One region of the Oceaniradius stylonematis genome, then DNA from elsewhere that is predicted to be linked to it. Evidence: riboswitches for the same ligand, from Rfam matches in the RefSeq annotation. Region 1 holds a riboswitch; the other holds the start of a gene.
What was found. A riboswitch is a leader RNA that binds a small molecule or an ion and turns the genes downstream of it on or off. The one in region 1 is predicted to bind cobalamin.

Region 2: another riboswitch for cobalamin. It lies ahead of ACOQOU_RS07135 (DUF1636 family protein); the one in region 1 lies ahead of cobU (bifunctional adenosylcobinamide kinase/adenosylcobinamide-phosphate guanylyltransferase).

Annotation. Positions count from the first base shown of each region.
Region 1 covers NZ_OZ244994.1:797,544-805,195, forward strand. The annotation lists gene cobN (cobaltochelatase subunit CobN) at 1-3,727, opposite strand, end outside; gene cobW (cobalamin biosynthesis protein CobW) at 3,895-4,974, opposite strand; gene cobU (bifunctional adenosylcobinamide kinase/adenosylcobinamide-phosphate guanylyltransferase) at 4,978-5,511, opposite strand; cobalamin riboswitch at 5,634-5,874, opposite strand; gene ACOQOU_RS04055 (cobyric acid synthase) at 5,896-7,380, opposite strand.
Region 2 covers NZ_OZ244994.1:1,431,572-1,439,223, reverse strand. The annotation lists gene ACOQOU_RS07150 (FecCD family ABC transporter permease) at 1-33, opposite strand, end outside; gene ACOQOU_RS07145 (ABC transporter substrate-binding protein) at 37-984, opposite strand; gene ACOQOU_RS07140 (ABC transporter ATP-binding protein) at 1,002-1,823, opposite strand; gene ACOQOU_RS07135 (DUF1636 family protein) at 1,820-2,236, opposite strand; cobalamin riboswitch at 2,334-2,557, opposite strand; gene ACOQOU_RS07130 (fumarylacetoacetate hydrolase family protein) at 2,757-3,452, shown strand; gene maiA (maleylacetoacetate isomerase) at 3,457-4,104, shown strand; gene ACOQOU_RS07120 (AMP-dependent synthetase/ligase) at 4,171-6,012, opposite strand; gene ACOQOU_RS07115 (ABC transporter ATP-binding protein) at 6,023-6,817, opposite strand; gene ACOQOU_RS07110 (ABC transporter substrate-binding protein) at 6,864-7,652, opposite strand, start outside.

The DNA.
Region 1 (7,652 bases):
GGGCGCGCACCACCCGGCCGATCTCGTCTTCAAGGGTACGGATGACCGGGCGCTCGGGCCGGGAATGGTCGTTGTGATAGACCGCCGGGCGACTGCCCGTCAGTGTCTCGACAGCCGCTGTCATGCCGCCCTCGAACTGGTAGTAATCGTCTGAATCCAGCAGATCGTGCTCGCGATTGTCCTGATTCTGGACGACAGCCTCGAGCGACGACAGGCGCGTTTCGAAAAGGCCGCGCTCGCGCGCTCCTTCCGCCCCGGCGCCATAGGCATAAGAGCCCCAGACCAGATAGGCTTCTGCCAGGTCGGCCTTGTCGTTCCAGCCCTTTTCGTCGATCAGCGCCTGCAGCCCCGCGCCGTAGGCGCCGGGCTTGGAGCCGAACACGCGAAAGCCCGCGCGGCGGTCCGCTTCCGCGTCGGTGATGCCCTCCGCAACCAGTTTTGCGCGTTCTGCCCGCATCCGCGCTCCGATCGGATTATCGGCTTCGTCTTCGCCGAGCGCGCCCACAGCGCGCACGGCCTTGTCGAAAAGCGCGATCTGGTCGGGAAAGGCATCGCGGAAGAAACCGGAAATGCGCAGCGTGACGTCGACGCGCGGCCGGCCGAGCTTTGCCAGCGGGATGATCTCGTAGCCGGTCAGGCGCCGCGACGCACCGTCCCAGACCGGCTTGGCGCCGATCAGCGCCAACGCCTGGGCGATGTCGTCGCCGCCCGTGCGCATGTTCGAGGTGCCCCATGCGGTGAGCCCCAGCGACGTGGGCCACTCGCCATGGTCCTGCACGTGGCGCGTAACCAGAAGGTCGGCGGACTTGCGGCCCAGTTCCCACGCGGTTTCCGTGGGGACGGAGCGGCTGTCGACGGAAAAGAAGTTGCGGCCTGTCGGCAAGACGTCCGGCCGCCCGCGCGTCGGCGCGCCGGACGGGCCGGGCGCGACGAAACGTCCGTCGAGCGCGGTCAGCATGCCCTCGATCTCGGCCGGCCCGCAGGCGGTGACCGAAGGTTGCAGCGCAAAACGTACATGGTCGAGGGCACCGCGCGTCCGTGCCCAATCGGCGGGGCAGTCGATCTCGCCTCCGACCAGCTTCGCGGCGAGCAGCTCGATCCGCTCCACCGTGTCGCCATTGGTCCGCCATGGATCGTCGGACAGTGTTCGCAGAATGTCAGATTTTGGCCCGCGCCAAGGCTCTCCCATGGCGCAATCGAGCGGGTCGAAGGTCGCAGCTTCCACCTCCCCCTTGAGGGGAGGTCGGCGAGCCGCAGGCGAGCCGGGTGGGGGTTTGCCACCGATTTTACCCCCACCCGGATCAGCGTCGCTGCGCTCGCTTCTCCGACCTCCCCTCAAGGGGGAGGTTTGGGGCGAACGCACCAGATCCGCATCGGCCGCGATCGCCCGATGAAGGCTGTCCTGATCGGCCGATGGGACCCTTGCCAGCGCCACGGTCAGATCGGTCAGAAGCCGGCCTTCCGGCGCTTTGCCGAAGACATGCAGCCCGTCGCGAATCTGCATCTCTTTCAGATCGCACAGATAGGCGTCGAGCTTTTCGAGCGCCGCATCGTCGGTCTCATCCGCCCCGATGCCCGCGTCATGGTCGAGCCCGATGTCACGCACGAGATCGAGAATGCGCGTCTTCAACAGCCGCAGCCGGCGCGGATCGTTGCCCGCCGCCTCGTAATATTCGTCGACCAGCGCTTCGAGGTCCTTGAGCGGACCGTAGCTCTCGGCACGTGTCAAAGGCGGGGTCAGATGATCGATGATCACCGCCGATGTCCGGCGCTTGGCCTGGCTCCCCTCGCCCGGATCGTTGACGATGAACGGATAGATGTGCGGCACGGGGCCGAGTGCCGCTTCCGGAAAACAGGTCTGCGACAGTGCCAGCGCCTTGCCCGGCAGCCATTCCAGATTGCCATGCTTGCCCATATGGGCGATGGCATGGACACCGGCCTGCCGGCGCAGGAAGGCGTAAAATGCCAGATAACCGTGCGGCGGCACGAGATCCGGCGAGTGGTAGCTTTCCTTGGGATCGATATTGTAGCCGCGCGCCGGCTGGATGCCGACAAACGCATTGCCAAAGCGTGTCAGCGGCAGCGCGAATTCTCCGTCCACAAAGAACGGATCGTCCTCCGGCGCGCCCCAGCGCTCGGTGACTTGAATCTGATTCTCAACCGGAAGCGTTTCGAAGAAGGTCTTGTATTCGCTCAAGGAAATCGTCTCGCGGAACTCCCGGCCTTCCGTTGCCGCATTGGTCGGCCCGGCCTTGAGATGGTCGATCAGCGCATCGCCATCGGCGGGAAAATCGCCGACATCGTAACCCGCCCCTTTCATCGCCCTGAGCACTTCCACCGTGCCCGCCGGCGTGTCGAGGCCGACACCGTTGGCAAGCCGCCCGTCCCGGTTGGGATAGTTGGCGAGCACCAGCGCGACGCGCCGTTCGGCCGGCTGCGTGCGCCTGAGCCGCGCCCAGTTGGCGGCAAGATCGGCGACGAAACCGACCCTGTCGGCGACCGGCCTGTGCCGGACGATGTTGCATTGCGTCGCCTCGTCGAACGTCTCGGCGGCCTTGAACGCCACTGCCCGCGACAGGACGCGGCCATCGACTTCGGGCAGCGCGACATTCATGGCCAGATCCCGTGCGCCAAGCCCCTGGCTGGACTCGGTCCAAGTCTCTGCGGAACCGCCGGCCAGCACCGCCTGCAGCACGGGAGCGCCGGTCGCTTCGAGAACGGTCGGCACCCGCTCCGCGCCCGGCGTCGAGACTGCAAAACCGGTCATGTTGACGACGATGTCCGGCGGGTCTGTCTCGAACAGCCGCGCGACCGTCGCCGCCGACACCTCGTCCTTGAGGCTGGACACGAAGATCGGCGTCACCGCCATGCCGCGTGCCGCAAGCGCCTCGGCCATCGCTTCGACCAGCGCCGTCTGGCCGGACTGGACCAGCGCCCGGTAGAAGATGATGGCGGCGCGGCCCTGCACGCTTTTTTGGGGAGGGTCGACGCGCGGCGTCGGGTCGGACATCGCTTCGAAGCCACCCCCCTCTGTCCCTTCGGGACATCTCCCCCACATGGGGGGAGGACGAGGACCTGCCTCGACTTCAGTGTTTTGCCCGACGATGCGTGAGCCGACCGACGATGAAGCGAACCCACTCTCCCCCCTTGTGGGGGAGATGTTGGCGAAGTCAACAGAGGGGGGTATGTCCAACACCCCTGCCTTCAATAGCGGCACGGCCTCGGTGGCGACCGCGCGCCCCGCGACCAGATCGTGGCACGCATCGAGAAACCCGCGCGCATTGGCCGGGCCGCCTTCGCGCAGCAGCGCCCAGAGCCGTGTCCGGTCCTGGGCACCCACCGTGCAATAGGGATCGAGCTGCGGGTCGGGGCGGTCGTCGCCAGGCAGCAGCGCCAGCGCGAAGCCGTGCCGGTCCGCCGCCGCACGCAGCGCTTCGACCGCATAGCCCCAATAGGATTGCCCGCCCAGAAGCCGCGCAACGACCAATCTGGCATGCCGGCCGGTGCGCTCGATCCACGTGTCGACGCTCATTGCATGGCGAAGCTGCATCAGATTGACGAGGCGCAGCGACGATGCGCCGCCGCGCGCGGCATGAGCCGCCGCAAGGCTCGCAAGCTCCGTGTCCGCCGCCGACAGGACGCAGATGTCGCCGGGCGTCTGGCCGAGATCGACCGCTTCGTCCTCGCCCTCGCCGACCGAACCCTTCTGTGCCAGCAGCAGATGCATTCAGCCATGCACCCCCGATAGCATCCACACCCCCCTTTGTCGGCCATGCCGACATCTCCCCCACAAGGGGGGAGAGTGGATGCCAAACCGAGCCACTTGCGCCTGCTCTCCCCCCTTGTGGGGGAGATGTCCCGGAGGGACAGAGGGCGGTGTGCCAAAAACCCTGGTCACTCGGCCGCCGCCACGGTTGGCAGCGTCGCCGCCGCAATCGCCGCTTCGATCGCGGATCGCTCCATGCCGTGCAGTCCGATGACGACCAGCCGCGTTGACGGCGTTTCGTCCGGCGCCCAGGGCCGGTCGAAATAGGTGTCGATGCGCCCGCCGACCGCTTGGATGACCAGCCGCATCGGTTTGCCCGGCACGGCGCAAAAGCCCTTTAGGCGCAAAATGTCATGATCGGCGATCACGCTTTTCAGCCCGCCGACGAACCCCTCCGGATTGCCCACCGCGCCGGTCTCGACGACGAAACTGTCGAAATCGTCGTGATCATGATCGTGCGCGTGACCGTCCGCATGGTGCATCTCATGATGCGATTTGCGCATGCCGATATGATCCTCGGCCGCCGCCCCAAGGCCGAGCAGCACCGCGACCGGCAGATCGCCGTGGCTCGCATGGATCACCTTGAGCGGCCGGTCGACCTGTCCGGCCACGTTTGAGCGCACCGCCTCGAGACGCGCTTCATCCACGAGGTCCGCCTTGTTGAGCACCACCATGTCGGCGGCGCGGATCTGGTCTTCGAACAGTTCCTCAAGCGGGCTTTCATGATCGAGGCTGTCATCGGCGGCGCGCTGCGCATCGAGGGCGTCATGGTCGCTCGCAAAGCGCCCTTCGGCGACGGCGGCCGCATCGATCACGGTCACCACGCCGTCGACGGTCACCTGCGTCTTGATGTCCGGCCAGTTGAAGGCCGCCACCAGCGGCTGCGGCAGCGCCAGCCCGGACGTCTCGATGACGATATGATCGGGCCGGTTCTCGCGTTCGAGCAGCGCGGTCATGGTCGGCACGAAATCGTCGGCCACCGTGCAGCAGATGCAGCCATTGGTGAGTTCGACAATGTCGTCCTCGGTGCAGGTTTCGATGCCGCAGCCTTTCAGCACGTCGCCATCGACGCCCAGATCGCCGAACTCGTTGATGATCAGCGCGATCCGCTTGCCGCCGGCATTCTGCAGCATGTTGCGGATCATCGTCGTCTTGCCGGCGCCCAGAAATCCGGTGATCACCGTGGCCGGTATCTTCGCGTTGAGCATGTCTCACCCCTTGAGTGTCAGCGGCAGCCCGGCTGCCAGAAAATGGACCGTGTCGGCATGGGCGGCGATCTCCTGGTTCAGCCGCCCGGCATGATCGCGGAAGTCGCGCGCCATCTTGTTGTCCGGCACGATGCCCAGGCCCACCTCGTTGGCAACCAGCACGACCGGACACGCGCACGCGCCAAGCGCGTCGAGCAGTGCAAACGACCGCGCGCGGATGTCGGCTTCGGCGAGCATCAGGTTCGTGACCCAGAGCGTCAGGCAATCGACCAGCACCGCCTGACCTGCAATCGCCTCCCGCAACAGCACGGATTCGAGCGCGTCATGCTCTTCGACAAGCCGCCATTCGGCGCCGCGCCGCGCCCGGTGATGGACGATCCGCTCGCGCATTTCCTCATCGAAAATCTGGGCCGTGGCGACATAGACGGGGTCAAGGCCCGAGCCGGCGACGAGGCGCTCGGCAAACCCCGACTTGCCCGAGCGCGCGCCGCCGAGCACCAGTGTCACACCGTCCCTGAGAGCCGGTTCGCCGGTCAAATGTCAGCCTCGCCCGTTGCGGGACCGGCGTTCGGGTGAACAGTGCCGTCGCGGTGGGCCGCAGGAGGATCGCATTGATCCGCATGGGGTCGCGCAGCGCCTGTCCGGGAACGCCCGCCCCGTGAGGTTTCGTTGCGATCGGCAGGTCTCCTGGCTCATGGCGACCGGGCAGTGCCCGGATCGGAGCGCCCCGCCTTCCCGGATTTCTCCAGTGGCCGCCGCACGAAGCGGCGATGGACGTCCGCGCCATTCTACAGTCGCGGGGTCGGCTGCGATGAGGGCGCCCTGTTTGGGTCCGCCCGCCGCATTCCCTTTTCATCCGCCGCACATATGCTTGGCGGAACCGGTCATCGGCACGACGTTAGGCGGCGCGGCAAATCAAAGTCAACGCAAATCGGAACGGCATCGCACCGGCCGTGCCGCCTCCAGCAACGCATCGGCGGCAACCACCGTTTCCAGTTCGTCGGCGATCGCATCCACGGCGGCCTCGATCCGCGCGCGATGGTCGACCGCCTCGGCTCCAATTCCGAAACCGGCCAGAAAGGCGCGCCGGAACCCGCCCGCGTCGAACAGGCCGTGCAGATAGGTGCCCATCACCCGGCCGTCGGCGGAGATCGCGCCATCGGGACGGCCGTCGATGATCGCGACCGGACGCGCGCAATCGGGACCGATGGTTTCGCCCAGATGGATTTCATAACCCGTCAGCGGCACATCGTGCACGACGGACCGGGCCGACGCGTTGCGGACGGTCTTGGCCGGATGCATCACCGTCTCGATGTCCAGAAGACCCAGACCCTCGGCCTCGCCCGGCGCGCCTTCGATGCCCTTCGGGTCGCGCACCACACGGCCCAGCATCTGATAGCCACCGCAGAGCCCCACCACATGGCCGCCACGCCGCGCATGGTCGACGATCTGCCGGCGCCAGCCATTCCGGTCGAGCGCCTTGAGATCGGAGACGGTGGACTTGCTTCCCGGAATGACGATCAGATGCGCATCGCCGGGAATCGGATCGCCCGGCGGCACCATGACGACATTGACGCCCTCTTCGGCGGCCAGCGGGTCGAGATCGTCGAAATTGGCGATCCGCCCAAGCAGCGGCACGGCGACCTTGACGGCGCCGGAACGGTTCGCGCCGCCGAACATTTCGACACCGACCGAATCCTCGGCCGGCAGACGCCTTGCATCGGCCAACCATGGCACGACCCCGAAAGAGGGCCAGCCGGTGAAATCGGTGATCGCCGCCAACCCGTCATCGAACAGCGACACGTCACCCCGGAATTTGTTGATCAGATAGCCGACGACCATCGCCCGGTCCTCGGGCGAAAGGATCGCGTGGGTCCCGGCCAGCGATGCGATCACCCCGCCCCGGTCGATGTCGCCGATCAGGACGACCGGAACGCCGGCGCGCGTCGCAAAGCCCATATTGGCGATGTCGCCGGCGCGCAGATTGATTTCGGCGGGCGAACCGGCGCCCTCGACCAGAACCAGATCGGCCTCGGCGGCGATGGTCCGGAAACTGTGCAGCACCGCATCGAGCAATTGCGGCTTCTTGCGCTTGTAGTCGGCGCCGCGCGCCGTGCCGGCCACCTTGCCATGCACGACGATCTGGCTGCCCGTGTCGCTCTGCGGCTTGAGCAGCACCGGGTTCATGTGCACCGAGGGTGGCACGCCGCAGGCCAGCGCCTGCAGCCATTGCGCGCGGCCGATCTCGCCGCCATCGTCGGCGACCGCCGCATTGTTGGACATGTTCTGCGGCTTGAACGGACGAACGGCCAGGCCGCGCCGGGCATAAAGGCGGCAGAGCCCGGCGACCAGCACCGACTTGCCGACATCCGAGCCTGTTCCCTGAAACATCAGCGCGCGCGTCATCGGCCTTGGTTAGACCGGTTGGGGCGGCGTTGAAAAGCGGTTTCGCCGATCGCGCGGCAAGAGGCTTTGGCGCAATGAAAAACCGCGTCGATCGTCATGATCGTCCGCGGCTTTGCATCACACCACACACATCCCCGAAACGCCGGGGAAAACAGGAGCTCCGGTACGCAGTACCTGATCCGGAGGCCGTGAGGCCGTGTTGTCGCCTCGGGACACAGCTTTAGGGGAACAACGTTACCAGCAGGTTGATGAGACCTTAGCAAAAGCTGAAC
Region 2 (7,652 bases), 630 kb from region 1:
TGCCGGCAGGAGCCACGCCGTTGATTGCTGCATCGCCTAGGACGCGCCGCCCTGGATCGCCTTGGCGATCTTCCCGATCGCGTCGATGTTCGCCGGTCCCGGGGTGAGTTCCTCATAGCGCAGGGTCACGTAGCGCTCGTTCTTCACCGCATCGGTCTGCGACATGACGGGGTGCGCTTTCAGGAATGCCAGGAGGCCCTCGGCGCCATCGCCGCCCTGATAGTCGAGAAGGATGAGAAATTCGGGATTGGCGGCCGCAACGGCCTCCCAGGATGTGCGTCCCCAGCTTGTCTCCATGTCGCCGGTCACGTTGGTCCCTCCAGCCGCCTCGATCATGGCGGTGGTGATGGCGTATTTGCCTGCCGTGAAGGGCTGATCTTCGCCGGAATCATAAAGAAACACGCGCGTGGCTTCGCCTTCCGGCACCGATTGCCGGATGGCTTCGAGCTTGGATGTCCAGTCATCGACAAGGGCCCTTGCCTCGGCTTCCTTGCCGAACACTTTGCCAAGGCGCAGCGTGTCGTCAAACAGAAGGTCCATCGATGCCGCGGGCCGATCCTGGTCCAGGTGAATGCAGCTTTCCGTCAGAACCAGCGTCTTGATGCCCTGCGCTTCCAGTGTTTCCGGCGTCACTTCGCCGCCCGGGCGCATGCCATAATACCAGCCGGCGAAGAAGAGGTCGGGCTCGGCGGCGACAAGGTTCTCCATGGTCGGATATTTGGGTGCGAGTTCGGGAATGTCGCCCCGACGCTCGTCGAACTCGGCGCTTGTCTTGTACCAGCCCGAGATGCCGGTCACGCCGACCATGCGGTCCTGCAGGCCCAGTGCGAACGCCATGTCGGCCATGTTGATGTCGTGAACGACCATGCGCCCGGGCGCCGCCTCGAAGGTGACGAGCGTGCCGCAACTGTCAACGGTGACCGGGCACGCCATGGCGGGCGAGGCCAGCGCGGCCAACAGAAGGGTGGTGAGCAATCGTTTCATCGGAACGTCTCCATCTTTCAGCATGGCGTCGTGGAGTGTGTCGTCGGCATTGGAAGCCGGATATCCAGCGTCGGCAGATGGTAATCGTGTTCGGGGTGTTTGAGCCGGTGCATGTCGACCCCGAACACGTCGCGGACATTGGCGGTCGACAGCGTCTCGCCCGGAGGCCCGAAGGCGCGCAGGCGCCCATCGGCGAGGATTGCGACCTTGTCGGCAAAGGCATCGATCAGGGTGAGATCGTGAAGCGCGGCGACGATCGGAACGCCCATCGATGCGACGATGGCAAGCTGTTCGCCGCGAGCCAGGGGGTCGAGATGATTGGTCGGTTCGTCCAGGACCAGAAGCGACGGCTTTTGACACATGGCGCGCGCAATCCTGGCCCGCTGCCGCTCGCCGCCCGAAAGCTGGTCGAGCCGCCTTTCGGCAAGGTCGCCAAGCCCGACCGTTTCGCAGGCCCGGCGGGCCTCGTCCCGCCCTGTGCCGCCGGCGAACAGCCGCGCATGGGGCAACAGGCCGAGCGCGACATAGTCGGCAACGCTCAGCCGCCCGTCGGCTTCGTCGGACTGGCCGACATAGGCGATGCGCCGTGCCCGCTCGGCAAAGCTCATCGCCGATATGGACTTGCCATCGATCATGATCGTGCCCGTGCCGGGCGATGCAAGGCCGGCGATCATCCGGACGAGCGTGGTCTTGCCGGCGCCGTTCGGGCCAACCAGAGCGACGCACTCGCCGGCGCCGACGGAAAAGCTGATGGCTGAGACCAGCGCGTCGGCGGGGCTTCGTCCGCTCGGCCAGTAGCCGACATCGCGTAGGTCGAGAGCGGCGGTCTGGCGGGTCATTGGACCGATACGCCCGCTTCGGCCACCAGGAGCGCGGCGGGAATCCGTGCCAGCGTCTTGCCGGACAGGCCCGGCGGCCGCGATGTGGACGAGCACCAGCCATCGTCGAGCGATGCATACTGGCGGGCAAACGCGACCAGATCGTCAATGTTCGCGTCGGCGTCGATGTCGCCGAACAGATAGGTGGCCTTGTGCGAACCGAAATAGGCAACCGTGCAGGGCCGGTCGCAGCCGGCCATGCAGACCGTCCCCGAGATTGCGAAGTCCGCGCCGATGGCATCGCCGGCAAGGGTCATGGCCTTCCGAAGGCGCGCGATCAGCTCAATGCCGGGCCGGCACTGGTCGTCGGGCTCACCTCTCTTGTGACGGCACGAAACGCATACGGTTATCTTGTGGTTGGATCGATCGACCATCCGCTGCTCCGCGGGGCGGAGGGCAAAGACCGTGATGTGCGGCGCAAGGCGCCAGATCGTCTCATCATGTGTCTCTCCTCCGGACATCCCCGTCCGGTTCGAGTGAAATGATGATGGCAGGTCTCCTGACTTGCGGTTCCTCGCTTCCCCGCGCCTTCCCGGACGGACGATGCCGGCCAGTGGCATTGGTGGGGGTCGCTCTCCGCTCACAGTTGCGGGGGCAGTCACGGTTTTGGCGCCCTTGAGGCTCCTCCTCACCGTGTTCCCTTTTCATCCCGCGGACGCGCTCGGCCCGCAAGAACCATCGCGTCCACGCTAGTCCGGTTGCCGGCCGGCTTCAACTCCGAAATTGTCCGAACGCTCGATGTGCACATGCAGCGATACCGGCTGCCATGACCGTTATCGATGTTTGGGGCGACTTGCGCCTCGATGCTGCCCGCCATGGCGGGCGGGACCGGGCAATGATAAGCGTCTGCCAGGGCCACCCGGCCAAGACCATGTTCAATTGAAGGAAGCCTGCATGTCGTATGTCTTCGAACCGGCGCCGGTCCCGACAATCGCGGTGGCTGACAGCGACGACCTGGTCCCCGTGCGCCGCATCTTCTGCGTCGGCCGCAACTATGCCGCCCACGCGCGCGAAATGGGCCGTGATCCCGATCGCGAGCCGCCCTTCTTCTTCACCAAGCCGGCCGATGCGGTCGTCATGGACGGCGAGACGGTGGCCTATCCGCCGGAAACCGAAAACTTGCATCATGAAGCCGAACTGGTGATCGTCGTCGGCACCGGCGGGCGCGACATCGCCGAAGCCGACGCCCTGTCCCATGTCTGGGGCTATGCGGCGGGCAACGATCTGACCCGGCGCGATCTGCAGTCGGCGGCACGTGAACTGGGCCGCCCCTGGGACATGGCCAAAGGGTTCGACCGATCGGCGGTGATCGGGCCGGCGCATCCGGCATCCAGGGTCGGCCATCCGGACAAGGGCTTCATCCGGTTGACGGTCAATGGCGAGACCCGGCAGGATGCCGACCTGTCCGAAATGATCTGGTCGGTGCCGGAAGTCGTCTCGATCCTGTCGCACTCGATTGCCCTGCGGCCCGGAGACCTGATCATGACCGGCACGCCCGCCGGTGTCGGCCCTCTGGCCGCAGGCGATGTCTGCGTGGTCTCCATCGAGGGGCTCGGCGAAATCACGACCACGATCGGACCGCGCGGATAAGCCAATGACCCTCAAACTGCACAATTATTTTCGCTCATCCACATCGACCCGGCTGCGCGCGGCGCTCAATCTCAAGGGCGTGGACTATGACTATGTCTCCTACGCCCTGCGCGCCAAGGAGAACTATTCGCCGCGCTTTCTGGCCCTCAACCCGCAGGGCCTCGTGCCGGCGCTCGAACGCGACGACGGTACGGTGCTGACCCAGTCGCTGGCGATCATCGAATGGCTCGATGAAACGCATCCCGGGCCGGCGCTGCTGCCTCCCGATGCGGACGGGCGTGCGCGCGTGCGCGCGCTCTCCTACATGATCGCCTGCGAGGTGCATCCGCTCAACAATCTGCGTGTCCTCAACCATCTCGCCGACCGTTTCGGCGCCGATGAGGCCGGTCAGAAAGCCTGGTTCACCCATTGGGTGACGACCACGTTCGAACCGCTGGAGGCGATGCTCGCGGGCGATCCGGCGACCGGTCCGCTCTGCCATGGCGACACGCCGGGCATGGCGGACATCTGCCTTTACGCGCAGGTCTGGAACAACAGGCGTTTTGCGATCGACACCGCCCGGTGGCCGACGATCTCCGCGATCTTCGAGCGGCTTGACGCAATCGATGCTTTCCGCAAAGCCGCGCCGCCCAACCAGCCCGACGCCGCGTGACCGCGACCGACCCGGACCCGCCCGGGGGAATGCCATGAGCCGGCGCGCAATGCACGACGCTGGCGCTCAGTTCGCCGGCGCCTTGTCGTAGAGCGCCTCGATCTCGGTGCCGTAGAAATCGTAGATCTTGGCGCGGCGGACCTTCATGGTGGCCGTCACCTCGCCATCGTCATGGTCCAGTTCCTTGGGCAAAAGCCAGACCTTCTTGACCTGCTCGACGCGCGCCAGAAGCTGGTTCTGCTTGTCGACTTCGCGGTCGATCAGCGCCTTGACGTCGGCGTTTTCAGCCAGCGAACGGAACGTTGTGTAAGCGATGCCTTTCGATTCAGCCCACAGGCGCACCGTGTCCATGTCGAGCTGGATCAGCGCGACGGCATAGGGCCGCCGGTCTGCGATGACGATGCATTCCTTGATGAAGGGTGAGGCCTTCATCGTGTTCTCGATCAGCGACGGCGCCAAGTTCTTGCCCGCCGCGTTGATCATGATGTCCTTCTTGCGGTCGACGATGGAGATCGAGCCGTCGGGCGCGGCTTCCGCGACATCGCCCGTGTGCAGCCAGCCATCGGTGATGGTCTCCGACGTTGCCTCGGGATTGTTGTAATAGCCCTTGAAGACGAGGCCCGACTTGACCAGCAGTTCGCCATCGTCGGCGATCTGCCATTGCACCTCCGGCAGGAAGAAGCCGACGCGGCCTTCGCTGCCGCCCCAGTCGGGCTGGACGCTGGCCGCGCCGGTGGTTTCCGTCATGCCCCAGATCTCGCGCACATTGACGCCGATGCCGCGCAGGAAATGCACGAGATCGACCGAGATGGGCGCTGCCGCGGTGATCGCGAAACGGCAGCGGCTGAGGCCGAGATAGCTGCGGATGTGGCGGTAGACGAGCACGTCCCAGAAGGCGTTCTCCAGGCGCTGGCCCAACGACCAGTCGCGGCGCGGCGTGTCGCCGCGCTTTTTCGCCGAGGCCAGCGCCGCCATCGTGAGCGCCCGGCGGACCCGGCCGGACGTGTTGGCCTGGACCATCACGCCCGCCTGCATCTTCTCCCAGATGCGCGGCACGCCGAAAAAGATCTGCGGGGCGACATCGCGCAGATCGAGCGTGATCGTGCGCAGGGATTCGCCGAAATTCATGACGAACTGGCCGGTAAGCGCGTTGATCACCGTCATGTTTTGCTCGGCGATGTGGCACAGCGGCAGATAGCTCAAAATGTTGGTGCCCGGCGAGAAGCCGGCAAAGATCTTGGCCGCCTGCGTGCTGGCCACATAAAGGTTGCTGTGGCTGATCTCGGCCGCCTTGGGCAGGCCCGTCGAGCCGGACGTGAAGACCATCATGGCGGTCTGGTCGGGCCGGATCGACGCCTTGCGGGCATCGATCTCGGCGCCATGGTCGGCGATCGAGGCATGGCCGGCTTCCAGAAGCGCGTCGAAGCTGATCAGGCCCAGTTCGGTCTCGTGCTGCGTGCCCTTGGGTTCGAAGATGACGAGCTTGCGCAGTCTTGGCAGCTTGCCGCGCAGTTCGATGATCTTGTCGAGCTGTTCCTGATCCTCGATGAACAGGATCTCGGTGTCCGACGCGTTTACCAGATGCTCGATCTCGGCGGCGGGGCTCGTCGGATACATGCCGACGACGGTGCCGCCTGCGGCGTTGATGCCCAATTGCGCCAGCACCCATTCGCGGCGGTTCTCCGACAGGATGCCGACATGGGTGCCGTTGCCGACACCCAGATCGATCAGCGCCGCAGCCATGGCGTGCATCGTCGTTTCAAGGCCGGCCCATGTCATCTCGTTCCAGATGCCGTGGCGCTTCTGGCGCATGGCGACGGCGTCCGCGTGGGACCGGGCATGTTCGGACACGATGGCAACCAGCGGCCGGAAGCCCTTGTCGGCGAATGTGGAGACGTCGTAGCGCATCGCTTCGTCCTCAGCTCAGCCAGCGTTTGCGGCGCTTGTAGTGTTTGACTTCGCGAAAGCTCTGGCGCCCGGTGCCCCGCTCGGCAACGCCCAGATAGAAGCTGCGAATGTCGGGGTCTTCCTTCAGCTTGGCGACCGGGCCCTCGAGCACGATCTGCCCGCTTTCCATGATGTAGCCATAGTCGGCGACCTGGAAGGCGACGCCGGCATTTTGTTCGACCAGCAGGATCGATGCGCCGTCCTCTTCATTGAGGCGCCTGATGGTCGAAAAGATCTCCTCGACGATCTTCGGCGCAAGCCCGAGCGAGGGTTCGTCCATCAGGATCAGGCGCGGCTGGGCGATCATCGCGCGCCCGAATGCCAGCATCTGCTGTTCGCCGCCGGACAGATAGCCGGCGATCTGGCCGCGCCGCTCACGCAGCCGCGGGAAGAAGTCGTAAACCTTGTCATAGTCGGGCTTCCGGCTCGACCCGTCCAGCGCATAGGAGGCGGCGATCAGATTGTCGTCGACGGTCATCTCGGTGAAGATGTGCCGCCCCTCGCGGACGTGGAACATGCCGCGCTGGACGAGCTTGTCCGGCGGCACGCCCTTTGTGGACTGGCCGCGAAAGATGATGCGTCCGTCGCCGATCTGGCCGTTTTCGAGTTGCAACAGGTTCGAGGCCGCCTTGAGCGTCGTCGTCTTGCCGGCGCCATTGGTGCCCAGAAGCGTCACGATCTTGCCCTCCGGCACCTCGAGCGACAGGCCCCGCAGGGCCTGCAGCGTGTGGTGATAGGTGACCTCGATGTTCTCGATGGTGAGCATGAACGCGCAGCCGGCTTGCGCCCGGACCGAAGCCCGGGCGTCAGGGTCAGACCGTGAACCAGTCGGATGTCGGCGTGAACAGGCCCGACTCCGTCGAATACTGGTACACCCGGCCGGTGCCGATCTTGTTGTCGACCATCGATACGCGGCCGCCGAAGAAACCGCCCGTATCCCAATCGGTGATCCCCGACAGGGCCTCGGCGAGGTTGTCCGGCGTCGGTTCCTTGCCGCCTTCGACCGTGTCGCGCAGCGCCTTTATGGCGATTTCGAGCGCGCACATGGTCTGCAGCGTCCAGGTCGACATGTAGTTTTCGAGCGGCGTGCCGGCGAACATCTCCTTGGCGGCTTCGGCGAACAGCTGGTAACGCGGCGCGTCCTCGCGGTCGTAGAAATAGCGATAGGGCATGACGCCCTGATAGCCATCGAGGAACGGGCCGGCCTCGGCGGTCACGCGGTCGGCGATCAGCTTTTCCATGCCCCAGAAGGTTCCCATGAACTGGGTGGGCAGGCCGAACTGGCGGGCGCCGCCGATCAGTTGCGGCCAGACGCCGGTCACATAGCCCTGAAGGATCGCATATTCGGCGCCCGACTGGGCCAGCTTGGTCACATGGGTCGGAATGTCCGCGCCCTGCGGCTTGGTCGATTCTTCCAGAACCACTTCGATGCCCAGTTCCTCGGCGCGCATCTTGCCATGCTCGATCGGATCGCGGCCGAACTCGGTGTTCGAGAAGATGAAGGCGACGTTCGAGCCACCGGCATCCTTGATGTTCTGCAACAGGATGTCGAACTGGTCCTGATAGGACGGCCCGGCGAGGTACTGGTAGGGGTTGGTGGC